DNA from 2 places in the Pseudoalteromonas sp. CnMc7-15 genome. Region 1 is predicted to be linked to the other one. Evidence: predicted binding sites of a transcription regulator. Region 1 holds the regulator's gene; the other holds the start of a gene.
What was found. The regulator sigma-54, encoded in region 1, starts transcription at its own class of promoters, with help from an activator protein. The targets are predictions, from matches to a motif close to GTTGGCACGNNNNTNGNNT.

Region 1 (15,802 bases):
AACTCAGGCGGAGCCTTAGTGAATTCTCATGGCGACTTGGTTGGCATTACCTCAGCACAGTTTAAAACCCGAGCGAACCTCGATATTCAAGGGATCTTCTTTGCTGTTCCCTACTCTCTCGCTAAGGATGTTATGGATAAGCTTATTCGCTATGGTCGAGTTGTGCGTGGCTACATGGGCATGGATGTAACCGCTGTCGATCAGCAAGGTCGGGAAGTCACTAATAACCATATGGCCATCGCCGGTATGCGTATTAATAAAATGGATCCACTCGGTCCGGCGTGGCGAGCTGGTATCAAAGAAGGCGATATTGTCGTCAGCATGGGCGGGCATTCGGTGAGTAATATCCAACAGACTCTGGAGCGCATTGCCAATACCGAACCGGGGACTGAACTTGAGGTGGAACTCTACCGTGATGGTGAGCCGCACACCTTGACGGTCACCGTCGCTGAACTAGAAACCCGGTTATAATCGAACACACCCACATTCCCATCTAAAAAGGCCGCTATCGGCGGCCTTTTTCTATTACCAAGTTAATAGCGACACTACTCACTCACACGTTTAATATTGGCACCAAGCGCGCTGAGTTTGTCTTCAATATGCTCATAACCACGATCAACATGATAAATGCGGTCAACACGGGTTTCACCACTGGCAATGATTCCGGTTAAGATCAAACTTGCAGAGGCCCGCAAGTCAGTCGCCATAACCCGTGCGCCAGTCAATTTAGGACTGTCGCCACAGATTGCGGTATTGCCTTCAAGGCGAATATTGGCTCCCATGCGCTGAAGTTCAGGTACATGCATAAACCGGTTTTCAAAAATAGTTTCGGTGATTGTGGCGCTGCCATTAGCGACCACATTTAGCGCCGTAAACTGCGCTTGCATATCCGTAGGAAACCCTGGGTGAGGTGCGGTTTTAATATTCACAGCTTTGAGCTCACGACCACGCATATCTAAGTAGATGCTGTTGTCGGTCACTTCAACAAGCGCATTCGCCTCGCGCAGTTTTTCAATAACTGGCTCAAGGCTATGATAATCTGTGTTTTTGCATAACACGTCGCCTTTTGCCATGGCCGCTGCAACTAGGAATGTTCCGGTTTCTATACGATCCGGTAAAATCGCATGCTCACACCCTTGCAAACGCTCTACGCCTTGCACTTCGATGCGACTGGTCCCTGCTCCGCTGATTTTAGCGCCCATGTTATTCAAGTACTTGGCTAAATCACTAATCTCCGGCTCACGCGCCGCGTTTTCGAGTACCGTCTTACCTTGTGCTAAGGTTGCCGCCATCAACAGGTTTTCGGTGGCGCCCACACTGACGGTATCCATAAAGATTTCCGCACCTTGCAGCCGACCTTCGACATGGGCGTTAATGTACCCATTTTCAACCTCAATGGTTGCTCCCATACGGCGCATACCTTGAATATGAATATCCACAGGTCGTGCCCCAATGGCACAGCCACCGGGCAGAGAAACTTGAGCTTTGCCAAAGCGCGCAAGTAAGGGGCCTAAGGCCAACACCGATGCGCGCATTTGTTTTACTAAGTCGTAAGGAGCCAGTACCTTATCGACAGAACCACCATCGATCAGTAATTGCTCGTCTTGCCAACGAACTCCTGCGCCTAATTCTGTCAACAGCGCTTCGGTGGTATTGATATCCCGCAGCTTAGGAACATTGCTAAACGTGCTTTGTGAATCAGCCAGCAGCGCTGCGAATAAAATTGGCAATGCTGCATTTTTAGCACCAGAAATAGTGAGCTCACCGCTGAGCGGTGTGCCGCCTTGAATAATAAAATGGTCCATGCTGATTCCTAATTACTGCGGAAGGATAAACTTACGTTCGCGTTGCCATTGCTCTGGCGTAAAAGCGCGAATAGAAACCGCATGAATAGTGCCGTCTGAGATTTTTTCCATCAGTGGTTTATAAACAAGCTGTTGCTTTTTCACTGGTGTGAGCCCATCGAAGCAGTCACCCACGGCAATTACTTGGTAATGGGTCCCTTCTACTTTTACGATTATCTCTTCAAGACCTAGCTCTTGTTTTAATAAAGCTTCTACTTGACTGCTTTGCATCACTCTCACTCAAAAATACTTTCGACCTGTCCCAACTGCATAAGTTTATGCAACTGCTCAGGTATATGGTTTAGTTGTAACTGGCGCCCTTGGCGTTGCAGTTGCGACGATGCCTGAATAAGCCACGCTAAGCCTGCAGTATCGACTCGCGTCACTTCGCTCAAATCGATTTCCACTTGCTCTTGGCCTTGCACAAGCTGCTCACTTAAGCGTTTATCGGCAACGCTGTAGCGAGTTAGCTCACCGGCAATGGCAAAGTGCTGTGGCTTAATTTGTTGCAGCGACAGCTTACTCATCGACACCATCACCTCGAAATTGCACAGGTAACTGGCTTTTCTTATCTAGTAAATCAATCACGTGCTCAATACCTTCTTGGCGCAAAATACCGTGTATTTCGCTTTGCTTGGCATCAAGCAAACTGATGCCTTCGGCGATCATGTCATAAGCACGCCATTGGTTGTCGTTATCCTTACGCACTTTGAAGCCAATATCAATGTCTGGTTTGCCTGGGTCCTTAATGGTTGTCTTTACCACAACCACATTCGCATCACCAACATCGCGAGGCGCGGCAAACTCAACCTTTTGGTTCGTGTACTGCGTAAACACCCCAGCATAGGTAGTTACCAGATAGTTTTTGAAGACATAAATAAAGCGCTTTATATGGGCTATCGCCTGCTTCTTCTCTTCGGGGTCTTCGATACTGCGCGCTTTTTGAATATAGCTTGCGAGCATACGATAAGACGCATACTTATAGTCGATATAGGGCAACAGCTCTTCTTCGACAATAACCTTTAGGTATTCTTTATCGGCTTGAATTTTCTGTTGATCGCGCTCAACACGTTTAAAGGTGTTATCAGCAACCTGACGCACCATTTTATAAGGTTCACTTAAATCCACCTCTTGTGCCTGTAAGCTAGAAGTGGCGGCCAAGAGTACGGCAGTTAAAACAATGAACAGCTTACGCATAATCATTACTCGCTACTTTGATTAAATAAAAACTGGCCGATAAGCTCTTCTAAAACCAAGGCTGATTTGGTGTCAGTGATCATATCGCCATCCTTGAGCGCTTTCGTTTGTACGCCAAATACAGCATCTATCGAAAGCTCATCCTCGCTTTGTGCCTGCGCCACTTCATTGCCTAAACAACTTTGCTGTGCCGAGTCACTCGCTATGACCGGGGAAATACCCAAATACTGCTCGCCGAGTATGCCCGAGGTTAATATCGATACCGATGTGGCATCGGAAAACTTACACTCATATTGGTTGTCGATGGCCATTTCAACCACAGGAACAAATTCACTGGGGTGCACTTGGATGCCCTCAACACGGCCAACCACAACGCCACCGACTTTAATCGGAGCGCGTGTTTTCAACGATCCTATATTTTCAAACTTAGCCTGCAATGAATAAGTGCCATTACTACCAGCTAATCCCGCATTGGCGACCTTTAAAGCCAGAATTGCCAGCGCCGCCACACCAAGAGTGACAAAGAAGCCGACTAAAATTTCAATTTTTCTCGAATTCATGGTGTTAATCCTTTAGCCGCCAAACATTACGGCGGTCAAAATAAAATCGAAGCCAAGAACGGCTAATGATGAATGCACAACGGTTTCTGTGGTCGCTTTACTGATCCCCTCAGAGGTCGGGATACAGTCATAGCCTTTGTATAGGGCTATCCAGGTTACCAACAAGGCGAAGACAAAGCTTTTAATCAGGCCGTTGAGAACGTCTTTTTCGAACGACACTTGCGCTTGCATAATAGACCAGAAGCTGCCCCTATCTACGCCAAGCCAATCTACGCCCACTAAATGTGCGCCGATGATGGCAATAGCAGAGAAGATCAGCGCAAGCAGCGGCATACTAATCATGCCGGCCCAAAAGCGTGGTGAAATGACGCGCTTTAGCGGGTCTACAGCCATCATTTCTAAACTCGTTAACTGCTCGGTGGCTTTCATTAAGCCTATTTCGGCGGTTAACGCGCTGCCAGCGCGACCAGCAAATAACAGCGCCGTCACCACCGGCCCTAGTTCGCGTAATAGGCTCAAAGCAACCAGGGGCCCCAAGCTATCTTCAGCGCCGTAATCAACTAATACGGTATAGCCTTGCAGAGCTAAGACCATGCCAATGAACAGCCCTGACACCAAAATAATAATCAGTGACTGAAAACCCACCATATACAGCTGTCGAATTAATAAGGGCGTGCCTTTGCGCACATTAGGAACACTAATTAAGGCACCCAGCAACATCTGTGTAGCGCGCCCCATCGACGCGAAACGGCTTAGACTTTTATGTCCAAGGCGTTGCCACAAATTAAGCAGCGACTGCATCATGACAACAACTCCTGTTCATAAGGCTCAGCATCAAAGTGGAAAGGCACTGGCCCATCAGACAGCCCTTGCAAAAATTGCTGCACTAAGGGCGATTCATGTTCACGCATTTGTGCCGGGCTGCCACTGCCAATCACCCCTTTGTCGGCGAGAATAATCACGTGGTCGGCGATACTCAACACCTCTTGCACATCGTGGGTAACAATCAAAGAAGACAACCCTAACACTTCGTTGAGTGATTTAATTAGCCGCACTAACACGCCCATTGAGATGGGGTCTTGTCCGGCGAAAGGCTCATCATACATGATAAACTCAGGGTCTAAGGCTATCGCGCGAGCCAAAGCAGCGCGGCGTGCCATCCCCCCGGACAACTCAGCAGGCATTAAATCTTTTGCGCCACGTAAGCCAACCGCTTGTAGTTTCATTAACACCACCAAGCGAATTAACTCCTCACTGAGTTCAGTGTGCTCTCTAAGAGGAAAGGCGATATTGTCATACACCGACATATCGGTAAACAGCGCACCACTTTGAAACAACATGCTCATTTTTGTTCGCGCTTGATAAAGCGCCGAACGTGACATGCTTGGAATGCTATTGCCTTGAAATAAAATATCGCCCGAATCGGGCTTTAATTGCCCGCCAATCAGCCTGAGCAAAGTGGTTTTGCCTATACCACTTGGGCCCATAACAGCAGTGATCTTCCCTTTCGGAATGGTAAAGTCCATATTTTGATAGATAACACGCTCTCCGCGCGAGAAGGTAACATCCTTGATTTCTACTATTGGTTGCGACAAGTCGCTCTCCCGCTCATTTCTATCATTAGACCTCGCATTTTAAAGTTTTTTTACGCTGAGGGAAAAAAGATTCTGTAAATTTTTGTAAGCCCATTCAAATTCCTGCTCAGTGGAACACCTAAACACACGGTTTTCTTACACAAACACAGCCCAGTTTGTTACTATCAGCGCCAAGGTTTCACTTACATCAATGGCTCATTAATCATGCTCACCTCTTTCGCCATTCTAGTTGCTGGTTTTGTCGCCCTAGTATGGAGTGCGGATCGTTTTGTTTATGGCGCAGCTGCGCTGGCACGCAACTTAGGGGTGCCAGCCCTAATCATCGGTTTGACTGTGGTCGCAATGGGGTCGTCGGCACCAGAGATGATGGTATCAGCTTCTGCGGCACTGGCAGATAAAACCGATACTGCTGTCGGCAACGCTGTTGGTTCAAACATTACCAATATTCTCTTGGTGTTAGGTATTACTGCTTTGCTACGCCCACTTTCAGTGTCCTCCATTACACTAAAGCGCGAAATGCCCATTGTGCTCGTGGTGTCACTGATTGCATGGTATATGTTTACCGATAATTATTTCTCTCAGCTTGAGGGATGGCTATTGGCGGGCGGTTTTGTCACCTTTATCGTTTTTTTGATTGTTATTTCACGCAATCAAAAAAGTAATGATGACGATCCCTTGGTGAGTGAAGTCTGTGATGAAATACCCAGTGGGGTGAGCACCAAGTCCGCACTGATTTGGTTAATTATCGGGATGGCGATGCTGCCCATCAGTTCGCATTTTATTGTCGACTCAGCAGTGGATATAGCCCAGTATTTTGGCCTTTCTGATTTAGTCATTGGGCTTACCATCATCGCCATTGGCACTAGTTTACCGGAACTTGCTGCTTGTGTGGCTGGGGTGCTGAAAAATGAAGACGACTTAGCACTGGGCAACATTGTCGGCTCGAATCTATTTAATATTCTCGCTGTCCTATCCATCGCCGGTATTTTAAACCCATCGGTTATCGACCCCTCCGCCGCTAACCGTGATGCATTAATTATGATTGCGGCAACGGTGGTGCTTATTGCCATGAGTTTGAACTTTCGTGGCGCGCGGCGTATCAACAGAATCGAGGGCGGCTTTTTACTAGTCGCATTTTTTGCCTACCAAGGATATATTTTTAGTCAGTTAGCCTAGAGTAATAGTATGAGCCAAAGCTTTATTGCCACCGCACAACGGGTTTTAGAAATAGAACAAACCGCTTTGCAGGAGTTACATCAGTATTTAGACGCACAATTTATTCAAGCGTGCGAGATGATCATGGCTTGTAGCGGCCGAGTCATCGTTATTGGCATGGGTAAATCAGGACATGTTGGTAATAAAATTGCCGCGACCCTAGCAAGTACCGGCACTCCAGCGTTTTTTGTGCACCCAGGTGAGGCCAGCCATGGTGATTTAGGCATGATCACTGAAAATGACATCGTTATGCTCATTTCTAACTCTGGCGAAACGCACGAAATTGTGAGCATTATTCCGGTAATTAAACGTATTGGCGCGCCCATGATTGCCATGACCGGCAATCCTCAATCAAGTATGGCGACCTTAGCTGATGCCCATATTTGCATTAAAGTATCGCAAGAAGCTTGCCCACTGGGTTTAGCCCCCACCGCAAGCACGACCGCAACCTTGGCAATGGGCGATGCACTCGCTGTTGCTTTATTAGAAGCCAAAGGCTTTACCGCCGATGACTTTGCCCTCTCCCACCCCGGCGGTAGCTTAGGTAAACGTTTATTACTGACCTTGAATGATGTTATGCATAGCGGCGATGACGTGCCACGCAGTCACCAATCACAAAGCATTAAAGAAGCCTTGTTAGAAATCTCAAGCAAAGGCTTAGGAATGACCGCTGTTGTCGATGATAATGAGCGACTGGTAGGGCTATTTACCGATGGCGATTTACGCCGTGTATTGGAGCAGCGAGTGGATATTCACAACACCGCGCTGATTGAAGTAATGACTCCAAACTGCACCACAGCCGATGCTCATATGCTGGCGGCGGAAGCACTGAAAATTATGGAGCAAAAACGCATTAATGGACTCATTGTGACCGATCACGAGCAACGTCCCATTGGCGCGCTGAATACGCAAGACTTATTGCGCGCGGGGGTGATTTAGTGTTGTTTTCAGAATTATACCAAGCCATAGACGAAGGCGCATGGCAACGTGCACAGCGCACTCGATTGTTAATTTGCGATATTGATGGCGTGTTTTCAGATGGCCGTATTTATTTAGGCAATCAAGGCGAGGAATTAAAGGCCTTTAATACCAAAGATGGGTTCGGCATTAAAGCGTTGCTCAATGCGGGTGTTGAAGTTGCTGTTATCACCGGGCGACAATCACAGATAGTACAAACGCGAATGCAAAGCCTGGGTGTCCCCCACATTTATCAAGGTAAAGAGAATAAGCTCGAAGCCTATGCACAGTTAAAACGCACATTAAACCTAAGCGATGAGCAAATAGCCTACATTGGTGATGATGGCCCTGATTTACCGGTGATGGAGCAAGTCGGGTTCGCCGTAGCGGTTAACGACGCTCACCCACTGGTTAAGCGAATAGCCCATTACAGTACCTTGCTACCAGGGGGTTTTGGTGCTGTGCGTGAGCTCACAGATTTGCTGATGCTGGCCCAAGGACACAGCCTGGGAACACAGGGAAGTAGCACATGAACGCAGCGAGAGCGCTCATATCACTGCTATTTATCGTCGCGATGGCGTGGCTTTGGTACCCTTATTTTATGAAGTCGACAGATGATGGTGTCGCTCAGCAAGACCATATTGCCACACCCGACTATATCGCAACTGGGCTAAGTCAGACTAGTTATAACGATCAGGGTGAGTTAAGCCACACCGTTTATGCTGAGGAAATGGAGCTGTATCAAGAGCTCGGGTTTACACATTTCACCAAGCCGGTATTTACCTTATATGGTGAAACAGAAAATTGGCAGGTAAACGCCGATGAAGCGACTTTATACAACAACAACATTTTGATCTTGGAAAATAACGTCACCGCCACCAACTTAAAAGAAGGGGCGATGATTGAGAAGGTCAGCGCTGAGGCCATTCAAGTTGATATAGATAGCCAGCGCATGGAGTCCGAGCAGGCTGTAGTATTAAGTGGCCCGAATATGAAGATCACCGGGCAAGGCTTGAAAGCAGACCTCAATACAGAGATAGTTGAATTAACAGAACATACGCGAACAATATATTATGACCAATAAAATCAGTGCATTAATTACATCCATCGCAATTGGCTTGTGCTCTGCCAGCGCTACTGCTGAGCAAATCACCGCCAAGGAAGTGTTAATTGATGCCGACAAACAACAAGCACTGATCAAAGAAAATATCACTATTTTTGATAAGAACGTGCATATTGTTCACGGCAAACGGGAAATAAAAGCTGACCGCCTTGAGGCTCACCGTCGTCCAGAATTGGGTGATAACAAGCAATTGCTCGTAGCCACCGGCTCACCAGCTGTGTACACCGAAGTGATGGAAGATGGCACCGAGATTTCTGCACAGGCGCTGGAAATTCGTTATGACGTCGCCTCTGAGACCCTTAAAATTCAAGGTGATGCTAAGATTGCCATGGCCGACCAGCATATCGTTGCCGAAACCATAAGCTATGATATTGCCAAACAGCTGATCACCGCCGAAAAAGATGAAAACTCCAGCACACGAGTGCGCACAACATTAACACCACAAAGTGACGATACGCCGGAGAAAGAGCAATAATGGCGACTCTTAAAGCACAAAAATTAGCGAAAAGCTATAAAGGCCGGGAGGTCGTCAAAAGTGTGGGCTTAGAAGTACAAGCAGGTAGTATCGTCGGCTTGCTCGGCCCTAATGGAGCCGGTAAGACAACTACTTTTTACATGATAGTTGGCTTAGTACCCAGTGATAAAGGCACCATCAGTATTGATGATGAGGATATCACCTTGATGCCGATGCACTCTCGTGCGCGCTTAGGTATTGGTTATTTACCGCAGGAATCATCTATTTTTCGAAAGCTGACAGTTTTTCAAAATTTGATGGCCATCCTAGAAACCCGCAAGGGCTTAAGCAAAGCAGAGCGTGAAAGCGAGCTTGAGGGCCTACTTGATGAGTTTAATATACAGCACATTCGAGACTCACAAGGAATGGCGTTATCTGGTGGCGAACGTCGCCGGGTAGAAATAGCGCGAGCATTGGCGGCAAACCCCAAGTTTATCTTGTTGGATGAACCTTTTGCTGGTGTCGACCCTATTTCAGTGTTAGATATAAAGAAAATCATAGAGCATCTGCGCAATCGTGGCATTGGTGTATTAATCACCGACCACAATGTGCGAGAGACCCTAGACGTATGTGAAACCGCATACATTGTTTCCCATGGCGAGCTCATTGCTTCTGGCACTCCAGAGCAAGTTCTTGCCGATCAAACGGTTCGCGACGTCTATTTGGGTGAGCAGTTTAGATTATAACGATTAAAGGATTGTTAGAGATACATGAGGCAATCATTACAGCTGCGCCTAGGCCAGCAATTAACAATGACCCCACAATTGCAGCAAGCGATTCGCCTGTTGCAGCTCAGTACTTTGGATCTCCAACAAGAAATTCAAGAGGCGTTGGACGCCAACCCATTACTTGAAGTTGAAGAAGACAATTACGCCGACAATAACGACAACCAAGAGCAAAAAGAGTCGACGTCCGACAACCAAAATAACGATACCGCCGAGACGGCCAGCGCCAGTAAGGATGAAGTTGAAAGTGCTGATGCCATGAACAACGAGTCCATCAGTGAAGACTTGCCCATGGATGTGTCTTGGGATGAGTATATTAGTGCGGCTCCCGTTGCCTCCTCTGGGCCTATGCCAGAAGATGAGTCTATCTACCAAGGCGAAACCACCGAGTCGTTACACGATTATTTAATGTGGCAGCTGCAATTAACACCTTTTAGTGCCACCGACGAGGCCATCGCCACAGCCATCATTGAAGCCATCAATGACAACGGCATTTTAACAGTCAGTTGTGAAGATCTGCTGGAAAGCTTGAATCATGATGAACAAGACGATGGTATCGAGCTCGATGAAATTGAAGCCGTTCTTAAGCGTATCCAACTCTTTGATCCAGTAGGAATTGGTGCGCGTTCTTTACAAGAGTGCTTGTTGATCCAGCTCAAGCAATTTGACCCACAAACCCCTTGGCTTGAAGAGACCAAAGAGGTAGTTTGTAACTATATTGATTTGCTTGGTAGTCGTGACTATCGCACCTTGATGAAAAAGACTAAGCTTAAAGAAGCGCAGTTAAAAGAGGTGATGACACTGATACACAGTTTAAATCCGACTCCTGCAGCCACGATTGTGCGAGAGCAGTCAGAGTATGTGATTCCAGATGTATCAGTGAAGAAAGTTAAAGGCCGCTGGGTGGTTGAATTAAACCCAGATAGTATGCCTAAGATCCGCGTTAACGATCACTATGCATCAATGTCGCGAAGCTGTAAGTCGCAAAGTGATAGTCAATTTATTCGCTCGCATTTACAAGAAGCGAAATGGTTTATAAAGAGCTTGGAACAACGCAATGATACGCTACTTAAAGTAACTAATTGCATTGTTCAACAACAACAGGCATTCTTTGAACATGGTGAAGAGGCAATGAAGCCAATGGTGCTTAATGACGTTGCCGAAATGGTGGAAATGCATGAGTCAACGATTTCCCGTGTGACCACCCAAAAGTATATGCATACACCACGGGGTATTTTTGAGCTGAAGTACTTTTTCTCCAGCCATGTTACAACCGAAAACGGAGGTGAATGCTCGTCCACAGCGATTCGAGCATTGATCAAAAAGCTAGTAGCTGCGGAGAATCCTGCTAAACCGTTGAGTGATAGCAAGATTGCCGACGTACTAGCCGAGCAAGGAATTAAAGTGGCTCGGCGCACGATTGCTAAATATCGTGAATCGCTAGCCATTCCACCGTCAAATCAGCGTAAAAGTTTGATATAGACGTTAGACAAGAAGGAAAATGCTTATGCAATTAAATCTTACCGGTCGTCACGTAGAAATCACTGATTCTCTTCGCAACTATGTGAATAGCAAATTTGCAAAATTAGAGCGTCACTTTGACCATATAAATAATGTGCATGTCATTCTTGATATTGAAAAACTAACACAAAAAGCAGAAGCTACTCTTCACGTTAACGGTGGTGAACTGTTCGCAACCGCAGAGCACCAGGATATGTATGCGGCGATCGACGGCTTAATTGATAAGCTCGACCGTCAAGTGATTAAACATAAAGAGAAATTATCTCGTCACTAACATGAACCTAGATTCACTCTTTACCAAGGACTGCAGCAAAGCTGCGGTCCTTTTTAATAGCAAAAAAAGAATGCTGGAGTACCTCTCTCAGGTGGCTCATCAGCACAGTCCTCACCTCAGCGAGCAATCGGTACTTGATGCTTTGCTAACCCGCGAAAAGCTGGGCAGTACTGGCATCGGCAAAGGCGTTGCTATTCCACATGGCCGTCTCGATGGTATCGACAGTACGATTGCCATTGTTGTAACCAATCGCGAAGCCATTAACTTTGATGCCATTGATAACCGTCCAGTGGATATCTTTGTCGCACTTTTAGTGCCGGCTAATGAGACTGAACAACACCTGAAGACCTTAGCGACAATTGCTGATAAACTAAAAGACAAACAACTGTGTAAACAACTGCGCTCAGCCAGCAGCGATCAAGAGCTTTATCAATTGATCGCCGACTAATGCGCGCCGTATTAGTTCATGGTGTGGTTTAAATGTGCGTCTTGGGGTAAAACAAGGAGTTGTCGGATGGAACTTATCATTGTCAGTGGTCGCTCGGGTTCTGGAAAATCAGTCGCGTTACGGGTGCTCGAAGACCTTGGGTACTACTGCGTAGATAACATCCCGGTTATTTTACTCCCCTCTTTGGTGCGCAGTGTTTCGGCAAATTATGACAAAATTGCCGTCAGTATCGACGTGCGCAATTTGCCCAAAGAACAGCATGAATTTAACGACATTCTCGCTTACCTGCCTGAGTTTGCTAAGCCTTCGCTGTTTTACCTTGATAGTGACGAACAAACGTTGATTAAGCGTTTCTCTGAAACTCGTCGACTACACCCCTTATCCATGCAAAATATGACGTTGGATGTCGCTATTCGTGAAGAGAAGCAGCTTCTTGATGTACTCATCTCCCACGCCGACTTTATTATTGATACAACTGAGCTCAGTGTTCACCAGCTGGCGGAGATGATCCGTGAAAAAGTGCTGGGTAAAAAAGACAAGCAATTACTGATCACTTTTGAGTCTTTTGGGTTTAAACATGGCATTCCAAAAAATGCTGATTATGTGTTTGATGTGCGGTTTCTCCCCAATCCCCATTGGGAACCTGAACTAAAGGCGCTCACAGGGTTAGACCAACCCGTTCAAGATTATCTAGCCAGTCACTCAATCGTGCAAAAGTTCACTTGGCAGATCCAAACTTTTGTTCAAACTTGGTTACCCCACCTAGAGCGTAATAACCGTAGTTATTTAACCATTGCTATTGGCTGTACAGGGGGTCAACACCGCTCAGTGTACCTTGCCCAAACTTTGGGAGAGCGCTTTTTAGATACTTATCCGAACGTGAAAATTCGCCATCGAGAGCAGGAAAAATAGTGATGGTTGAAGGTACTTTTATTATTCAAAACAAGTTAGGCCTACATGCTCGTGCAGCCTCACAATTGGCGCAACTGGCGATGAATTTTGATGCCGAAATAATGCTATATCAAGGCGATAAGAGCGCACAGGCCGACAGTGTCTTGGCTTTACTGCTCCTTGAGAGCGGCAAAGGTAAGGAAGTGCGCGTGCAGTGTGAAGGCCCTGATGCCGACGCCGCGTTGGCAGCTATCGGGGCGCTCATTGCAGAAAAGTTCCACGAACAAGAATAACCCTTAGGCATTTACTTTTGCTATCATTGATTTAGTTAGGTTAAACTAATCAACGGCTTGTAAGCGCTTGCTTGCACGCTATTTCCCACCCCATTTTTTGTATTTAAGGGATGCCTATGCCAGAAGCCTATGAACAAGATTACCCGCTGCAACAACTTCAAGAAGTCACCGAAGCTCTTAATAGCGGCCAGTTTGTTCATGTACGCAGGCTTCTCGCCAAAACTGCGCCCTGTGATACCGCATTATTATTAGAATCATCGCCCCATAAGACACGTTCTAAACTATGGGCGCTCGTCGACCCTGATGTCCAAGGTGATGTACTTGAAGAGCTCTCTGAAGATGTACGCCTGAGCATTATCTCACGCATGGAGCCTGAGCATATCGCCGCAGCGACAGAGGACATGGACGATGATGACTTAGGGGAAGTATTACGAAGCTTACCAGAGCCCGTTTATAAAGACGTTATTGAGGCGATGGATATCCAAGATAGAGACCGTGCAACTACGGCTCTGTCTTACCAGGAGCGCTCAGCTGGGGCGCTGATGAATACCGATACAGTGACTATCCGTCCCGATGTCTCTGTTGATGTGGTGCTGCGCTACTTACGCCTCAAAGGCGAGTTACCTGAAGGCACCGATGAGCTCTACGTAGTCGATAAAAATAACTGCTTTTTAGGCTCAATGCCATTGAGCTCTTTGCTAACCACCATGCCAGATGCCATCGTGCGCGACATCATGGATGAAGAGTGTGAATCTATTCCAATCACCATGGATGAGTCTGAAGTGGCGCAGCTGTTCGAGCGTCACAACTGGATTTCGGCCCCTGTGGTCGACGATCAGGCGCACTTACTTGGGCGTATTACCATTGATGATATCGTCGATGTTATCCGTGAAGACGCTGAACACAGTTTACTGAGCTTAGCCGGTCTAGATGATGAAGAAGATACCTTTGCACCGGTATTTAAAAGTACTCAGCGGCGCTCCGTTTGGCTTGGAGTAAATTTATTGACCGCGATGCTGGCCGCATTTGTGGCGAGCTTTTTCGAAACCACCTTAGGTATCTTGCCATTTTTAGCCGTGCTCAATGGTATTGTGCCGTCAATGGGGGGCGTGGCCGGATCACAAACGCTGACCTTGGTTATTCGAGGCCTCGCACTTGGCCATATTAACGCCACCAACCAGAAATTTATACTGACCAAAGAGCTCGCCATCGGTGCCTTGAATGGGGTACTGTGGGCTTTGCTTATCGGTAGCGCCATCGCGCTTTGGAAATGGGATTTAACAATCGGTTTAGTGATCGCCTTTGCGATGTTTATGAATCTCCTCGCTGCGGGTATTGCTGGTGCGGTTATTCCCCTAATTCTGAAGAGAATGAATATCGATCCGGCGCTCGCCGGTAATGTAGTGCTGACCACAGTTACCGACATCGTAGGTATCTTCGCATTCCTTGGAACCGCGACTTGGTTCCTTATTTAACGCCGTCCAATAATGTAGATAGCGTGAATAAGGCCAGGGAAGTAGCCTAGTAGGGTTAGTAAAATATTAAGCCAAAAGTGCATCCCTAAACCCACCTGCAAAAATACACCTAGTGGGGGAATAAGAATTGAGAAAATGATTCTAATAATGTCCATGATTGCTCCGCTAATTAAGCCTGCTTGTAGATAAAGGAAAGCCCAGCAACGCTGGGCCTTCTACCGAGAACTTACAACTAATTATTCAGCCATTACTCGCAGTTCATCGTTTACTTCACGAACATCTTCTGTGTTTTCAGCGATTTTAATCGCAAGGTCACGCTCGGCTTCGCTATCTACGTTGCCTTTAAGCGTAACGACACCTTGGTCGGTATCAACATCAATGTCAGTGCCAGCAACTTCTGAATCAAACAGTAGACGGGTAGTGATTACCGTCGAGATCTTAGCGTCGGTTAAATCGCTGCCAGTATCTCCTGCATCATCATTGTGGCTCATACCTTCTTCGTTGTTCATAACCGTTAGCTGGTTTTCTACATCGTTTACACCATCTAGGCTAACTACCAGCTCTTCGGCCAACTCTTTATCGACCTCGCTGTCTACTTTACCTGTGAGCATAACCTTGCCATTTTTCACATCAGTGTTGATGTCAAAGTTGTTCAGGTTGCCATTCAGTAGCAGCACAGTTTCAGCTTTACCATCAATCCATGCATCTTTACTCTCGTTCTGCCAATCATTTGCTTGGGCAGTGAAGGCAGTAGAACCAAGTACAGCTGCAGCTACGATTGTCTTAGTGAACGTTTTCATAATGTCGTCTCCTTACTATTGCTTGTGACGCTTTAAGTGTTGCGAATCCCTTGCCAACTTTATTTTATCAATAAAATCAAGAGTATAAATAACGTGTTCAGCAAGCATTTAGGTACAACCTTACCTAAGTTACACACCTCAGTGAAAAAATTTCCGAAAAGCGAACAATCAAGAGATTTACGTTCATTTAGTGTTTATTTTGCAACTTTTAGCAGCATTTAAGTCTATAGATCGTTATTTCTCTGTGCTGGAATATCAGATCCGTATTCAACAAACTCCACTTCAAAACCAGCTGGGTCTTTAAAGTACACGTTGCGACGATAAGGATTTTCAGGGCCCACTTTATCAACTTCGAAGCCCGCGTCTTGGA
Region 2 (15,802 bases), on a different contig from region 1:
AAGATATCAGCGCGCTTATCCATAGGAATTTTGTGATCGGCCACATAAGGCAGTAACTGACCGTAATTATCGGCAATAAGAATTAAACCCTTCTCAACCGGACGCTGCTTAATAGCCAATAGCTTTTCTACTGCCTGTTGGTTCATTGGGTCGCAACCCAGCCCGTACACGGCCTCTGTTGGGTAAAGAATAACCTCACCCTGTTGTAAGCTTTCTACAACCGGGTCTACTGTGATTGGCTCTGACACCTTCTAACTCTCCACGTTCTCAGCTTGTTTATGCCCACAGGACTTTTGCGGACATTGTAACACAGGTCCCCCAGCAAGATTACGCTTGACCATGACCGGCCAATCACACTGAGGGCAAGCATGAGCCACGGGCTCATAGTTCAAGCTGTATTTGCATTTGGGGTAAGCATCGCAAGAGTAAAAAGTTTTACCATATTTATTACTACGTTTAGTTAAACGACCATCATGACACTTTGGGCAGGTTACTAGGTTTTGCTCTGGCTGCTGTTGCTTTTGATCGGCGATGTAATGGCACTGAGGGAAATTGGTACAACCGATAAACATGCCAAAGCGGCCGTTTTTCACCGCTAAAGGCGAATCACACTCAGGACAGGGATTATCGTCTAATACCTTAAGTACGGCTGTGTCATGTTGGTGCAAAGGACGAATGAAGTCACACTTCGGGTAGGCTGCGCACCCTAAAAAAGGACCGTTCTTAGAGTGCCGCATCACCAACTCACAACCACACTGGGGACACACTTCGTATTCTTTCTCTAGAGCATGTTGATTAGCATTAAATAACGAATGGTCGATCTTGCTCACGCACTACTCGCACTTTGGTGAATTTGCGCCCAATATACTGACCCCAACACAGAGATCAAGCTTAATGCAGTGTTGGGTTCGGGTCATCGAAAATTAAATCTTCCATTTGTGCATAAGCCTGCTCCTGCCCAGGCACACTTAACAACACCATCAGCACCACCCACTTCAAATCGTCCAGTGCAATTTGCTCTTGGTCCAGTGCTACAGCGCGATCGATAACCATCTCTCGAGTTGTGCTATTTATAACGCCAATTTGCTCTAGGAACATCAAAAAGCCTTGGCACTGAGTATCAAGTTTCATACTTTCGTATTCGGTATAGATACGGCATGCTCCAGTTGGGGCATTATGCAAATAAGGGCGCTCATCACTATATTGCAACTGAGCTAACTGCTCCAACCAATCCAGTGCTTTAAATATTTCGCTGTTGTTGAACCCCGCTTTACGTAATTCGTCGGTGAGTACGTTCTCTTCGACAAAAATTTCACTCTCGCTGTGAATATAGTTTTCAAACAAATACATTAGGATATCAAACATATTACCCGCCCCCTGTTTTTACATAGCCCTCTGAGGTGCTCTCTATTAGCCCCTCCAGCTCTAAATCGACTAGTTGCGTCAGTAGTTCTGTAATGGGTACTTCGGCACTACTAGCAATGTCATCAACGCAAGTAGGCTCGTAACCAATATGACGAAGTATGCTGTTTTCATCCTCACGGTAAGTAGGTTCACTCTTTATATATAGACTGTTTTGTGCAGAAAAACCTAACTCGAGCAATACATCTTTTGCCGATTCGACCAAGGCCGCGCCCTCTTTTATTAGCTTATGGCAGCCTTTGGCATAGGGATTATTAATCGAGCCCGGTATAGCCATCACCTCTCGATTATAGTCTGCAGCCAGTTCAGCCGTGATCAATGAACCACTTTTACGCTCAGCCTCAACCACTAAAGTAGCGACCGATAAGCCAGCTATAATGCGATTACGTCTAGGGAAATGCATAGCCCGAGCCGGAGTTGTGGGCACAAACTCACTGACTAACAGACCATTTGTCAAAATATCATCACGTAAGGCTTTATTGCGGCGGGGGTAACAAATATCAACACCAGTGCCAAGCACAGCTACAGTTTGACCTGTCGCCATCAATGCCCCCTGATGCGACATGGCGTCTACGCCCATTGCCATGCCTGAAGTGATTGTTAGCCCCGCAGCACTCAATTGCTGGGCTATTTCTTGGGCACATCGCTTCCCAGCAAGCGAAGCACTGCGACTGCCGACCATCGCGATTTGTGGTAGTTTGAGAAGCTGGGTATTGCCTCTGCAAAACAGTAATAGCGGTGCATCGGGTAACTCAGCTAACAGCTCGGGGTAAGCAGACGTACCCAAGGCTATAACATCAATACCTTGATGTTTGAATGCTTGAATCTTGCGCTTGTAGTTAGCAATATTAAGCGCTGAAAGGGCTCCAATGATGTTGGCTTTTACGCCGTAGCATTGCAAACACTCAGGCTCCGTAACCATGCGGGCTAACGGTACATGCGTAAGCAACTTATTGACATCGCGGCAGCTAAGTCCACGAACATAGAACAAAGCCAGTAATGCGGCTTGATGGAAATGTAAATCGGCCTCTGACGAGGCCGATGATAACGGTAACTGTTGTGCCATGCTCCCTCCTTGAGCACAACCCAACGCAGTGTACGATCAGCTGTTACTAATTAACACTGACTACATCGCCAACGCGAATTGGGCGTAGCGTTTTTGTGACAATAGCATAGCTCACTCTATCTTGTACTTTCAGTACCATAAGCTCGCCGACTTTCTCTTTCGGCATATGCCACGTGGTGTTGTCACCATCCTCTTCGAAATTAAAGGACTCTTCAATGTTAGACGCAACTTTCTCGTAAGTGCTCGCGTCTTCTTTATAACTTGGCCCATCGTCACCATCAACCACGGTGGGTGACTGTCGACGAATATCAAACATATGTCCTGCTTTCACTTCGTCTGTCAGGCCACGATTGAGTACCACGATGTCCATCTTGCTGAATTCACGCAGCTCATTAGTTGACGCAATAATTTCGCCATCAATTTCCTTGTCAGGGCGACGCATTTTAAAGAACGCAGGCAAGCTTTGCCCTTCGCTGACGGGCAGTAAGAAGTCACCAGCATTAATTTCACGCTTCACATCGTTAACAAACACAGAGGCTGGCACACCGTTATCGAAGTCTCCCGAGCGGAACGCACGCGCAGTAGCAACAAGCTTCACCTCGTAGCCAAGCACTTCTTCTGTTTGTGGGTCAATGTAAGGATCATCTTTGTGGTAAATAGCGTAGTTACGGTTACGTTCTAAATCGCCTTTAACGTAAAGAATGTGGCCTTTAGTTGGGCGCTTAACGTTCTCGTTAGCACCTAACACATAGGGCTGAGCCGCTATTTGCTCTTCACTTAGCGCCTGTTCATAGGTTAAAAATGGACGCAATAGCTCTAAAGAAATAGTTGGAATAGCGCTATCACTCTTCATGGTTTTGCGACCATGGGGAGTTAGTTTTTGATAGTTTTCTGGACGCTCCATCACTAAGCGAGGTCGACCCTGAGCGTCATACACAAGGTATAACGTATCACCCGGATATATAAGGTGAGGGTTATCAATTTGTGGATTCATTTGCCACAGCTCTGGCCATAACCAAGGCTTGTCCAAATAAATAGCAGAGATATCCCATAACGTATCTCCCTTTTCTACCACATACTGCTCAGGGGCATTTTCTTTTACCGTTAGAACATCTGCTAATGATGGAAAAGCAGCCGCAAGTGCTAATACGGCAGCCGATAGCTGTTTTATCATTGTAATGAGCTTCCTCAAGCTTGTTTTATTATAATTATTACCCAATAACCTGTTAAAGGTGCACACGAATGGCTAAAATAAAAACATAACACAATACCCGATATTTAGCACAATTTTTAATAAGGTAGCTATGGCACTTTTAGAAGTACTTCGATTCCCTGATGAACGTTTGCGCACAGTCGCTCAACCAGTAACCGATATTAACGATGATGTTCGCACCATCGTCAAAGACATGTTAGAGACCATGTACGATGAAAATGGTATTGGTCTTGCGGCCACCCAGGTTGATATTCATCAGCGTATCGTCGTCATCGATGTTTCCGACGAGCGCGACCAGCCGTTGGTTCTTATTAATCCTGAGATTACTCATAAAGACGGCTCTACGGTCAGTGAAGAGGGTTGTCTATCCGTTCCAAACTCCTATGCGAAGGTTGATCGCGCTGAAACGGTGACAGTAAAAGCCCTGAATGAACAAGGTGAAGAGTTCAGCCTTGACGCCGACGGTTTACTGGCCATTTGCATTCAACATGAATTAGACCACCTACTAGGTAAGCTATTCATTGATTACTTATCTCCTTTGAAGCGCCAACGTATTCGCAAGAAGCTTGAAAAAGAAGCGCGTCTTGCCGCAAAAGCTCAGTAACAAGGATAAACAGTGACTCAAGCTCTTCGCATCGTATTTGCCGGTACGCCGGATTTTGCCGCCCGCCATTTGCAGGCACTTATTGACTCAGAACATGAGGTGGTTGGCGTGTACAGCCAACCTGATCGCCCCGCAGGTAGAGGAAAAAAGCTCAAGGCCAGTGAGGTTAAAACGCTTGCTTTAGAGCATAACTTACCTGTTTATCAGCCAACTTCTCTAAAAGACGAGCAGGCACAACAGCAACTTGCAGAGCTAAACGCCGACGTTATGGTGGTAGTTGCGTACGGGTTGTTATTGCCAAAAGCGATTTTAACAACCCCCAGATTAGGTTGCCTCAATGTCCACGGCTCCATTTTACCTCGCTGGCGAGGCGCAGCCCCTATTCAGCGCGCTATCTGGGCTGGCGATAAGGAAACGGGCATCACTATTATGCAAATGGATGAAGGTCTTGATACTGGCGATATGCTGAGTATTGCTCGTTGCCCTATCGCAGCTGATGAAACCTCAGCTTCATTGTACGCCAAGCTTGCGCAGCTAGGCCCTTCAGCGTTAATTGATACCTTAGCCAAGCTCTCTACCATAGAGCCAGAGCCCCAAGACGATGCTCAAGCAAACTACGCTAAAAAATTATCTAAAGAAGAGGCGGAGTTAGACTGGCAGCTTGATGCCGAGCAATTAGCTCGCAACGTGAGAGCCTTTAACCCATGGCCTATTTGTTTTACCAAGATGCAAGGCAATACCGTCAAGGTATGGCAAGCCGACGTTGTTACCGAGCAAGGTGCACCAGGGCAAATATTGCGGGCCGATAAAAACGGTATTGTGGTCGCCTGCACCAACCATGCTCTGTGCATTACCGAGCTTCAACCGCCAGGTAAAAAACCCATGTCCGCCCAAGACTTTTTAAACGGCCGAGCCGATTGGGTCAGTGTGGGTAGCACCTTGGCACATATTGCAGGCGAAACCCATGAGTAATGTTCGCGCCCAAGCGGCGCACACACTCTATCACGTCGTCGATCGCGGGGTTTCTCTCTCGGCAGCTCTGCCCCGCTACAGCCGGGACCTCAATCCAAAAGATAAGGCTTTGATGCAGCAGATCTGTTATGGCGTCTTACGCTACCTGCCAAGCCTAGAGTTTTATTGTCAGCAACTGCTGGATGAGCCCCTCAAAGGTAAACGTCGTGTCTATCAGTTTTTACTCTATGTTGGCCTGTATCAATTAATACATATGCGTGTTCCCGAGCATGCCGCAGTGGGTGAAACCGTTAATGCACTCAAAGCGATGCGCGCACCAGGCCTGAAAGGCCTAGTTAACGCCGTATTACGGAGTTTTCAGCGCCAACGCGATGAGCTCGAAGCCGCAGCAACACAGATCGATGCTTGTAAATATAATCACCCAGGCTGGTTATTAAAAAAACTTAAGCGCGACTACCCAGAACATTGGCACACCATTGTTGCCCAAAACCAGGCGCAAGCGCCCATGTGGTTACGCGTGAATCAACGTCAGTATACTTGCGAGCAATATGCGCACCTGCTCAGCAAACAAGGTATCGAGTACAGTCAATTTGCCGATTACCAAGATGCAATAAAGCTTAAAAAAGCAGTGGATGTGCAGAAACTACCAGAGTTTTTCGCAGGGGCAAGCTCTGTCCAAGATGCAGCTGCTCAGCAAGCCGCGAGGCTGCTTGGCGCACAAGATGGTGAATATGTGCTCGACGCCTGCGCCGCGCCGGGCGGCAAAACCTGCCACATACTTGAGTTGGCCGATGCAAAAGTGATGGCACTTGACTGTGATGCCGAACGCCTAGACAAAGTGCGCGCTAACTTACAGCGATTACATCTTGATGCCGAACTTGTTTGCGCCCAAGCACAAGACACAGAGTCATGGTGGCAAGGTCAGCAATTTGATCGCATTTTATTGGATGTTCCCTGCTCAGCAACAGGGGTGATACGCCGTCATCCTGATATTAAATGGTTAAGACGACACTCTGATATTGACGAGCTCGCTAAGCTACAGGGACAAATCCTTGATGCTATTTGGCCATTATTGAAGCCGGGCGGAACTTTACTTTATGCAACTTGTTCGGTGCTATCAGAAGAAAATCAAGAGCAGATGAAAGCCTTCTTCACACGCCATCGTGATGCTCAGCATAGCCCACTGCACGAGCAAGACTCTATAGCTCAACCAGGGTGGCAATTATTACCTGGCGACACCGATGGCTTCTATTACGCAAAAATAATAAAACAGTGATATAGCAATGAAAATTATCATCTTAGGCGCGGGGCAAGTCGGCGGAACACTGGCTGAAAACCTTGTCGGCGAGCAGAACGAAATCACCGTTGTCGACATTGATGGCGATCGCTTGCGCGAGCTACAGGACAAATATGACCTGCAAGGAGTCACTGGGCACAGTGCTCACCCCGATATTTTGCGCAAGGCCGGCGCTGAAGATGCTGATATGATTATTGCCGTCACCAGCTCCGATGAAGTCAATATGGTGGCCTGCCAAGTGGCCTACAGTATTTTTAATACCCCCACCAAGATTGCCCGTATTCGCTCGGAGCAATACCTGCGCTATCGTCAGCAGTTGTTCCATAATGACGATTTGCCGGTGGACCACTATATCGCTCCTGAGCAACTTGTTACCAAGTACATCCGCCGCCTTATTGATTATCCGGGCGCCTTACAAGTGCTGCAATTTGCCGATGGCAAGTTGTCTCTGGTCGCAGTCAAAGCCTACTATGGCGGTTTACTCGTTGGTTATGCGCTATCAGCATTGAAAGAACACATTCCCAATGTAGAGACTCGTGTTGCTGCAATTTACCGCCAAGGCAAGGCTATCAAACCCTTGGGCACCACAGTGATCGAAGCCGACGATGAGATCTTCTTTATTGCCGCAACCAAGCATATTCGTGCGGTAATGAGTGAACTGCAAAAGCTTGAGCGTTCTTATAAGAAGATCATGATCGCCGGTGGCGGTAACATTGGTGCTGGCTTGGCCCGCTCGTTGGAAAAAAACCATAGCGTTAAGCTGCTGGAGCGTAACCCACAACGAGCTGAGCAACTATCTGAAATGCTCGATGATACTGTGGTTTTTTGTGGTGATGCGTCTGATCAGGAGCTGCTATCAGAAGAGCATATTGAGCAAGTCGATGTATTCATTGCAGTGACCAATGACGACGAAGCCAATATTATGTCAGCGATGTTGGCAAAACGTATGGGGGCGCAAAAAACCATGGTGCTCATTCAACGTGGCGCCTATGTTGACTTGGTGCAAGGCGGCGAAATTGACATTGCTATTTCACCACAGCAAGCGACCATTTCAGCCCTGCTGACTCACGTAAGACGCGGTGACATCGTCAATGTTTACTCGTTACGTAAAGGCGCGGCAGAGGCAATTGAAGCCGTAGCCCATGGTGATGAGAACACCTCTAAAGTGGTAGGCAGAGCTATCTCTGAAATTAAACTACCTGCAGGGACGACTATTGGCGCTATCGTGCGCAATGATGACGTACTGATAGCCCATGATGATACAGTGATCCAAAGTGGTGACCATGTCATTATGTTCTTGATAGATAAAAAGCACATTCATGTGGTTGAGAAGCTCTTCCAGGTCAGCGCAATGTTTCTGTAAAACATAAAAAAGCAGCCTTAGTGGGTGGACTAAGACTGCTTTTGCGTTGCTCTAATGGGTCTGGGTATTTACTCAGCGTGAGCAAATTCTTCCTTAGATAGCTCGCCATTTCCATCAATATCAAGCTCATCAAATTTAGTTAGAATCGCTGCATCTGCACTTGCCTCTTCCTTGCTGATGCTGCCATTACCGTCGACATCCAATGTATCAAAAGTAGAACCTGCGATAGCTGTTGCAGAAGAAGCCAAAATCGCCATAGCAAGTAGTGTGTTAGTCGTTTTCATCACGCTCTCCTCTTAGTTGGCGTTAAATTACTCAGCTTTTGCGAATTCTTTTTCGCTCAGCTCACCGTCTTTATTGGCGTCCAAATCCTTGAACTGCTGCATTAGCTCTGGATACTTAGACGCTTCTTCCATGCTGATAGCGCCATTGCTATCTACGTCTACACTGTTAAAGTCCATATCCAATGCGAATGCTGATGATGCGCTTACTAAACCTACGATAGCGACTGCTTTTGTCGAATTTTTCATAATGTATCCTCTTTACTGTGTGGTGTTGTCCGGTGTTGCGCAGTCGTTACTGCGCTTTAGCAAATTCTTGCTCAGATAACTCACCGTTCATGTCAGTATCCAAGTCTTTAAATTGACTCATAAGCTCAGGATACTTAGACGCCTCTTCCATACTGATAGCGCCGTTGCCGTCGGCATCGATAGTGTTGAAATCTGCATCCAGTGCGAAAGCTGAAGATGCGCCTACAAGTGCCATTAATGCGACTGTGTGTTTCATGGTTTTCATAACTTGCTCCTTACCTTGTTTGGTAAATAATTGGGTTACTCGGCTTTTTCGAACTCTGCTTTTGAGAGCTCACCGTTGCCATCTGTATCGAGTTGATCGAACTGCTCCATTAGAGCGGCATCGACAGAGGCCTCTTGAACACTGATAGCGCCATTGCCGTCGGCATCAAGTGCGTTAAAATCTGCTGCAAATACAGCGCTTGATGCAGCTAAAGTGACAAATGCGATTGTTGACGTCATACCTTTCATAACAAATCCCTCTTAATGGAAATAAAGTGCGTGAGAAAGAGCGAATAGCGCTTAAGCTTGCTCGAACTCTTCTTTTGAAAGCTCACCGTTACCATCGGTATCTAGCTTGTCGAAGTGCTTGCTAAGCTCTGCATCCACTGCTGCTTCTTGCTTGCTGATAGCGCCATTGCCGTCTGCATCTAAAGTAGAGAAATCTGCTGCAAATGCTGCGCTTGAAGCTGCTAAAGTGATAAGTGCTAAAGTTGAAGTCATGCGTTTCATAATAAGTATCCTTCTGGACTGAAAACTAAAATCTGAAATTGATGTTTAAACTAAGCGCTTAAGCTTGTTCAAACTCTTCTTTTGACAGCTCACCGTTACCATCGGTATCTAGTTTGTCGAAGTGCTTGCTAAGCTCTGCATCCACTGCTGCTTCTTGCTTGCTGATAGCGCCATTGCCGTCTGCATCTAAAGTTGAGAAATCTGCTGCAAATGCTGCGCTTGAAGCTGCTAAAGTGATAAGTGCTAAAGTTGAAGTCATGCGTTTCATAATAAGTATCCTTCTGGACTGAAAACTAAAATCTGAAATCTGAAATTAATGTTTAAACTAAGCGCTTAAGCTTGTTCAAACTCTTCTTTTGACAGCTCACCGTTACCATCGGTATCTAGCTTGTCGAAGTGTTTGCTAAGCTCTGCATCCACTGCTGCTTCTTGCTTGCTGATAGCGCCATTGCCGTCTGCATCTAAAGTAGAGAAATCTGCTGCAAACGCTGCGCTTGAAGCTGCTAAAGTGATAAGTGCTAAAGTTGAAGTCATGCGTTTCATAATCAATATCCTTCTTTACTTGTTGAAATCTGTGTCAGTAACGTTCTGTGCTAATTGCTACTGCGTTTTAAACTCACCCTGACTATTACAAGTCCGATGCCAACATTAAAAAAGCATTATTTATCATGGAGATATATGTAAGTAAGGGGAGTTAAGGGCCATTACACTATGTTTTTCTGTTGCTCTTTTGCGACACAGTTCAGGCTTAAAAGATAATATCTATATTTTTCAAAAGGTTATTTTGCAACTTCTCACCTTGAATTCAGCCAATTACCTGCCTGGATTGCGCTGAAGGTGACTTTTAACTGAATGAAAGTGTAATGCCATCATTCTCATAAATTATTTTTTATGTTTATTTATATAAAATTCAACAACTTATAATTTAAATAACTATTTGTAAGGGGATTTTTATTGAGCCCCGACTGCACACCAAGCGCTGTGTTGCTTTTTAGCAACAACGCATCTTTGGTTCAGTAAAGAGATGGAATTTAGGACAAAAAGAAATACAGAAGAGATAAAAAACAATTGAGTGCCTACGCTAGGCATCCACGCCTCAACGCCACTCAACGAATGACGTTAAGTCACCGCCACGAGATAGAAAAGGGAGAGCATGGTGGCAGGAATTCATCCTGAAGCGACGCCCGGCTCAGGCATCCACGCCTTCGCGTTCGGCCCTCAACGAGTGACGTTAAGTCACTCGCAGTCGCAAGCGACCGTGCCTCACCCACGCCAGAATGTTGGGGTAAACAGCACGAGGAGAGTAAATATCTCTAACCGGCCAAAGACCATTGCCAATGTCAGGATCCACTTTGCGCTATCACTAATGTCACCATAGTGAGCGGCTACTTCACCCAAGCCTGGACCCAGGTTATTAAGGCAGGCGGCGGTCGCCGAGAAGGCAGTGATATTATCTAGCCCCGTCCCCATCAAGCTGATCATAATAATTACAAACACCAAGGCATAGGCAGAGAAAAAGCCCCATACCGCCTCCACAACCTTATCTGGCAGGGCTTTACGACCTAGCTTAATCGAATAGATGGCGCGCGGGTGGACCAAGCGGTTAAGCTCCCGGATACCTTGTAAGTACAACAAAAACACCCTCACTACTTTCATTCCCCCGCCTGTGGAGCCCGCACAGCCACCAATGAAACTGGAAAAGATCAGCAGCATAGGTAGAAACAGCGGCCAAGCGGAGAAGTTATCGGTCGCAAAACCGGCGGTGGTACTGATGGAAACGGCCTGAAACATCGCCTGGTCGAGCGTTTCATCACCATTGGCGTAAATGTTATTAGAGGAAAGCACTGCGAAACAGATAATGATGAGTGCCACTTGAATCAGAAAAAATGCTTTAAACTCAGGGTCGCGCAAATAAACTTTACCACTACGACTGGCCACTGCTGCGTAGTGCAGTGAAAAGTTGATTGCAGCAATTAGCAAAAACACCACACAGATCAGGTTAATCACGGGGCTATCAAAGTGCCCCATCGACGCATCATAGGTAGAGAAACCACCAATGGCTATGGTTGAAAAGGCATGACAAATCGCATCAAACCAATTCATTCCCGCAACCCAATAAGCCAGCGTGCAAGTTAAGGTAAGCGACACATAGATATACCACAGGTGTTTTGCCGTATCGGCAATTCGTGGTGTCATTTTTGAATCTTTCACCGGCCCTGGCGTCTCAGCACGGTACAGCTGCATCCCACCCACACCAAGCATAGGGAGCACGGCAACGGCAAGTACGATGATCCCCATACCGCCCAGCCATTGTAATTGCTGGCGATAGAAAAGCACCGACTTAGGTAAGTACTCTATGCCCGTCAATACGGTCGCACCGGTAGTGGTCAGCCCAGAAAACGCCTCAAATACAGCGTCTGCCATCGATAACTTGGGCGCATCTAGAAAAATCAGCGGTAAAGATGCGAACGAGCCCAGCACCAGCCAAAACAACACCACAATTAAAAAGCCTTCCCGAGCCTTTAAATCTCCATGCTCATTACGGTTGGGGTAGTAGGCAATTAAGCCAGCAATGACGCTAAAGACAAAAGCGAGAATAAAAGGTAAGCCGCCGCCATCTTTGTATATTAGTGAGACCAAGGCTGGCGGCACCATAGTGATGCTGAATAACGCCACCAGCTGGCCCAGTATTTTTATTATCGTGCGGTATTGCATCTAGCGCATCGCCGTGACTTTTGTTTGCATGTTATTGTCTTACTGTTTTATTTTTAACTCAACAGTACCGTGGCTTAAATCAAAGATATCTTTTATCGCTGCATCGCTTTGGCGCTCATCAATACATATCTGCCAACGAATGGCGCTATCATATTGCTTCTCAATATCAAGGACTTGATAGTGAGTTTGCAACCTTTGCTCTATGACTCCCTGTAGAGCATAGTCACTGTCGCCAATGAGTACCACACTAGGCACCTTAACCTGGGTAACTAGTTGCGCCAGCGCGTTATTAAGCGTACCACCATAGGCACGAACCAACCCACCGGTCCCAAGCTTAATACCACCGAAGTAACGCGTTGTCACAGCACAAATTTCGCCAAGGCCACTGCCTTGAAGTACATTCAGCATTGGTTTGCCAGCAGTCCCATTGGGCTCGCCATCATCGGAAAAGCCATACACATGGCTGCCTCCTGGAGCCCCTGCTACATGAGCCCAACAGTTATGGCGGGCATCGGGGTAACGGCGATTAATATCGGCGATAAAGTCTTTTGCCGCACTAATATCCGGCGTGTGCGCCACATGTACAATAAAGGTGCTCTTTTTGATTTCTTCTTCGTAACTTAAGGGCTCACTAGGGTATGAGTATTCAGACATAACGGCAGGATCATTGATAGCAAACTGCGGAGCACTTAGGCCCCGCAGTGAATGGGTGGTTAATCGAGCTCTAGCTCGCGAGTCATATTCTCAAGGCTGTCTTCGTGAACAATGATATTGTCCTCAATACGAATACCACCGAAAGGCTTAAGTTCTGCGACCTTGTCCCAATTAATATGCTGATTATTATCTGTCGCTGCTAAATCACCGAGCAAGGAATCAATAAAGTACAACCCAGGTTCAATGGTAAATACTTGATTCGCTTCAATCTTACGGGTGCAACGCAGGAATGGGTGACCTTCAGGCGGCTCTTGGTGTGCGCCCTGCTCGTCAGCCATAAAACCACCCACATCATGTACTTGTAAACCAATATGATGGCCTAAACCATGTGGGAAGAACGTTGAGGTAATGCCTTTGGCAACAATCTCATCGGCCGATAAGTTGACGATGTTAAAGTCACTCAGTATTTGCGCCACACGTTGGTGACAATCAAGGTGTAACTCACCATATAACTTGCCAGGCGCCAACTGGTTACATAGTGCAATTTGGTGCTGCTTCATGGTGGCAACAAGCTCAGCAAATTCCCCTTCACCAGTAAAGTCATAGGTTCGAGTAATATCGGCTGCGTAACCATTGAAGTTGGCGCCAGCGTCAATCAAAAAAGAACGATGGGTAGCAGGAGCAACACGATCAAAGTGCGTGTAGTGCAAAATGGCGCAGTTTTCATTTAGCGCCACAATGTTGCCGTAAGGTGTGTCATTTTCGCTGTGTTGGGTCGCTAACAGATAGGCTTGTTGAATTTCAAATTCGGACTTGCCTTGAAAAAACGCATCTCGCGCAGCTTTGTGACCTTGTACGGCGATTTTATTCGCCTCACGCATACAAGCAAGTTCGTACTGCGTTTTGTAGGCACGGTGGTAATGATAAAAGTTCATTACCGGCTCCGGATTCATCAGCTCAAAACCCAAAGCTTGAGCGACTTCCAAGTATTCGCCAATATATGCAAATCGCGCCTTATCATAGGGTAGTAACTTTTCTACCTGATCCGGTTTCACCAGCAGTTCAATATCAAAGTAGTCAGCCCAATACTCATTCGGCTCATCGGGGACCTTGTGCCAAAAGTCCACAGGGCGATAGAAAATCAATTTAGGCTTATCGGTGCCGTTCGCGACAATCCAGCAATGTGGGTTATCTATCACTGGCAACCAGGCCTTAAATTGTGGATTCACCTTAAACGGGTAGTACATATCGTCTAAGAACTGGCGCTTCGCTTGGCCAGAATGGAAAACAACGCCGTCTAGGTTTTCGCGTTCGATAATTTCGCGCGTGCGCTTTTGCAAGGTTGCAATATGTTCAGCGTATAACACCGCTAATTTATTCATGTATCACCCACTTTGCTAAATATTATTAACTGCAGTCTATCACAGCCGCCAGCTGTGCGGCTAACCACCTATGCGCATATCAAGAATAGACGCTAGGATGTTTTCGTTTTTGCCTTGTTTAGTAAGGTATACTTGCCGATAAGCAAATACATTTTTGACATAGTCGCGCGTTTCCCGATACGGGATCAATTCAATCCACAGCTCCGCAGGCATAGCTTGATCCGGTAACCATTTACGTACACGGTGATAACCCGCATTGTAAGACGCTGTTGCTAGCACTTGGTTGCCATTAGTTTTACCCTCTAAATACTTGAGGTACTTGGTGCCCAAATTGATATTAGTGCTGGGCTCGTACAAACGCCGTGAAGACACGGTACTACGATTAATGTACTTCGCGGTGCTAGGAAGAAGCTGCATTAAGCCCCGGGCATTGGCCCGAGAGCGAGCATCCGGAGCAAAAGAGCTCTCACGCCGAGCAATAGCAATACTCCAATCCATATCCACCTTGTTGCGGCGGCTATAGCGCTTAAATAAGTCGGTGAATGCATCAGGGAAGCGTAAATCCACGTAATCCCAAGCCTTTATACGCGCCAATGTAAAGATGGTACTGTCATGCCAGCCTTGTTCACCCGCTAATACCGAAGCCGCTAGTTTCTCCGCTTCACTTGACGTATCTATTAGGTAATTCCATTCCCTGCGCGCGCTGGTGTAGCGCTTCAGTTCATGCAAACGTTTGGCGCGTTTGAAGCCTGGCGCCTGAGCCACCTTTTCCTTCAACCCAGGCGGCAACATCAACTGTTTACTATTAAGGTTAACCGGTTGGTCCAAGCGTGCGGCGGCAAGAAAGCCATAATAATCTCGTTGTTGTGCCAGCGGCAGCCATATATCTTGGGCCTCTTGTGCCCGCCCTTGACGAAAATAGCTGTATGCAAGCCAGTATTTATGGCCATTGCTGAGATTGGTTTTATTAGTGAAGTAAGCTGATATCCCTGGCCAATCTTGCTCTCTGAGCATATTCGCCAAATGCCACTGCATTAGCTTTTTATCATGGCCCGCATCGGGCACTTTATTTAACCAAAACTTCGCTTCATCATGCTGTTTTACCGCCAATGCATAAGCAAAGGCATAGTTAATTTCCTGGCGTTGCTCGTCGGTAAAAGTGAACATGTTATCGAGTTTGGTCCATGCTCGAATCGCTAGTTCCGGATCTCGCCATACCAAACGCTTAACGCCATAATGGGCAATTTCCGCTTCTCTGCTGCTTTTGTTTTTGAACCGGTACAAACCTGCTGCAGCACTGGGGTCTTTGCGCACCGCAGAATATAAATCAGCTAAATAACGCTCATTATTCGGTAGCAACGTTTTCAGGTAGCGCAGCAAGTGGTATTCGCCCTCTCGTGCTGCCAACCCTACCCGTTGCCATACCCGTTGTGGAGTTTGCATCCCAGCATCACGCCACTTAGCGAATAAGGAGTCACACTGTTTCGGTTGAGATTGCCCAACCACCCAGAGATCAGCAACTTGCGCTAATATTGCTCGCTCAGGGGCGCCTAGTTGCAATTGAAAATCTAGGTACTGGCACTTTAACTGCGCGTCGCTTGTGGGTTGATAGTTAGCAACAAAGTCGGCTTTTCGCCCTCTTTTAGCTAGGTAATTAAGCCAGGCTCGACGCACCGGCCACTCGAGGGGAGTATTTTGGTACACGCTCAAAAAGCGCTCTATTTCTGTTTGATATTTTAACTGCGGATGGCGTTTATAAAAGGCCATCTCTACATAAGGCTTAAGTGGGTGATCAAGTTGGCTATTGAGG

Region 2: the regulator sigma-54 is predicted to act here: its motif matches at 9,870-9,888, upstream of MHM95_RS17240 (EF-hand domain-containing protein).

What each region holds. Positions count from the first base shown of each region.
Region 1 covers NZ_JAKRFT010000005.1:297,838-313,639, forward strand. Annotated here, with positions in the region: gene MHM95_RS14000 (trypsin-like peptidase domain-containing protein) at 1-471, shown strand, start outside; gene murA (UDP-N-acetylglucosamine 1-carboxyvinyltransferase) at 546-1,805, opposite strand; gene MHM95_RS14010 (BolA family protein) at 1,818-2,075, opposite strand; gene MHM95_RS14015 (STAS domain-containing protein) at 2,081-2,371, opposite strand; gene MHM95_RS14020 (ABC transporter substrate-binding protein) at 2,364-3,041, opposite strand; gene mlaD (outer membrane lipid asymmetry maintenance protein MlaD) at 3,047-3,601, opposite strand; gene mlaE (lipid asymmetry maintenance ABC transporter permease subunit MlaE) at 3,614-4,393, opposite strand; gene MHM95_RS14035 (ATP-binding cassette domain-containing protein) at 4,402-5,196, opposite strand; gene MHM95_RS14040 (calcium/sodium antiporter) at 5,401-6,372, shown strand; gene MHM95_RS14045 (KpsF/GutQ family sugar-phosphate isomerase) at 6,382-7,350, shown strand; gene kdsC (3-deoxy-manno-octulosonate-8-phosphatase KdsC) at 7,350-7,901, shown strand; gene lptC (LPS export ABC transporter periplasmic protein LptC) at 7,898-8,452, shown strand; gene lptA (lipopolysaccharide transport periplasmic protein LptA) at 8,442-8,966, shown strand; gene lptB (LPS export ABC transporter ATP-binding protein) at 8,966-9,691, shown strand; gene MHM95_RS14070 (RNA polymerase factor sigma-54) at 9,716-11,212, shown strand; gene hpf (ribosome hibernation promoting factor) at 11,238-11,525, shown strand; gene ptsN (PTS IIA-like nitrogen regulatory protein PtsN) at 11,527-11,973, shown strand; gene rapZ (RNase adapter RapZ) at 12,040-12,885, shown strand; gene MHM95_RS14090 (HPr family phosphocarrier protein) at 12,885-13,157, shown strand; gene mgtE (magnesium transporter) at 13,274-14,632, shown strand; gene MHM95_RS14100 (YqaE/Pmp3 family membrane protein) at 14,629-14,787, opposite strand; gene MHM95_RS14105 (BON domain-containing protein) at 14,869-15,432, opposite strand; gene MHM95_RS14110 (VOC family protein) at 15,657-15,802, opposite strand, start outside.
Region 2 covers NZ_JAKRFT010000007.1:185,421-201,222, reverse strand. Annotated here, with positions in the region: gene MHM95_RS17315 (L-threonylcarbamoyladenylate synthase) at 1-248, opposite strand, end outside; gene MHM95_RS17310 (topoisomerase DNA-binding C4 zinc finger domain-containing protein) at 252-830, opposite strand; gene MHM95_RS17305 (DUF494 family protein) at 892-1,365, opposite strand; gene dprA (DNA-processing protein DprA) at 1,367-2,488, opposite strand; gene MHM95_RS17295 (LysM peptidoglycan-binding domain-containing protein) at 2,535-3,662, opposite strand; gene def (peptide deformylase) at 3,793-4,305, shown strand; gene fmt (methionyl-tRNA formyltransferase) at 4,318-5,277, shown strand; gene rsmB (16S rRNA (cytosine(967)-C(5))-methyltransferase RsmB) at 5,270-6,553, shown strand; gene trkA (Trk system potassium transporter TrkA) at 6,561-7,937, shown strand; gene MHM95_RS17270 (EF-hand domain-containing protein) at 8,006-8,221, opposite strand; gene MHM95_RS17265 (calmodulin) at 8,249-8,467, opposite strand; gene MHM95_RS17260 (calmodulin) at 8,514-8,732, opposite strand; gene MHM95_RS17255 (calmodulin) at 8,768-8,980, opposite strand; gene MHM95_RS17250 (EF-hand domain-containing protein) at 9,032-9,241, opposite strand; gene MHM95_RS17245 (EF-hand domain-containing protein) at 9,300-9,509, opposite strand; gene MHM95_RS17240 (EF-hand domain-containing protein) at 9,575-9,784, opposite strand; gene MHM95_RS17235 (TrkH family potassium uptake protein) at 10,505-11,956, opposite strand; gene MHM95_RS17230 (YigZ family protein) at 11,996-12,610, opposite strand; gene pepQ (Xaa-Pro dipeptidase) at 12,670-13,992, opposite strand; gene MHM95_RS17220 (transglycosylase SLT domain-containing protein) at 14,053-15,802, opposite strand, start outside.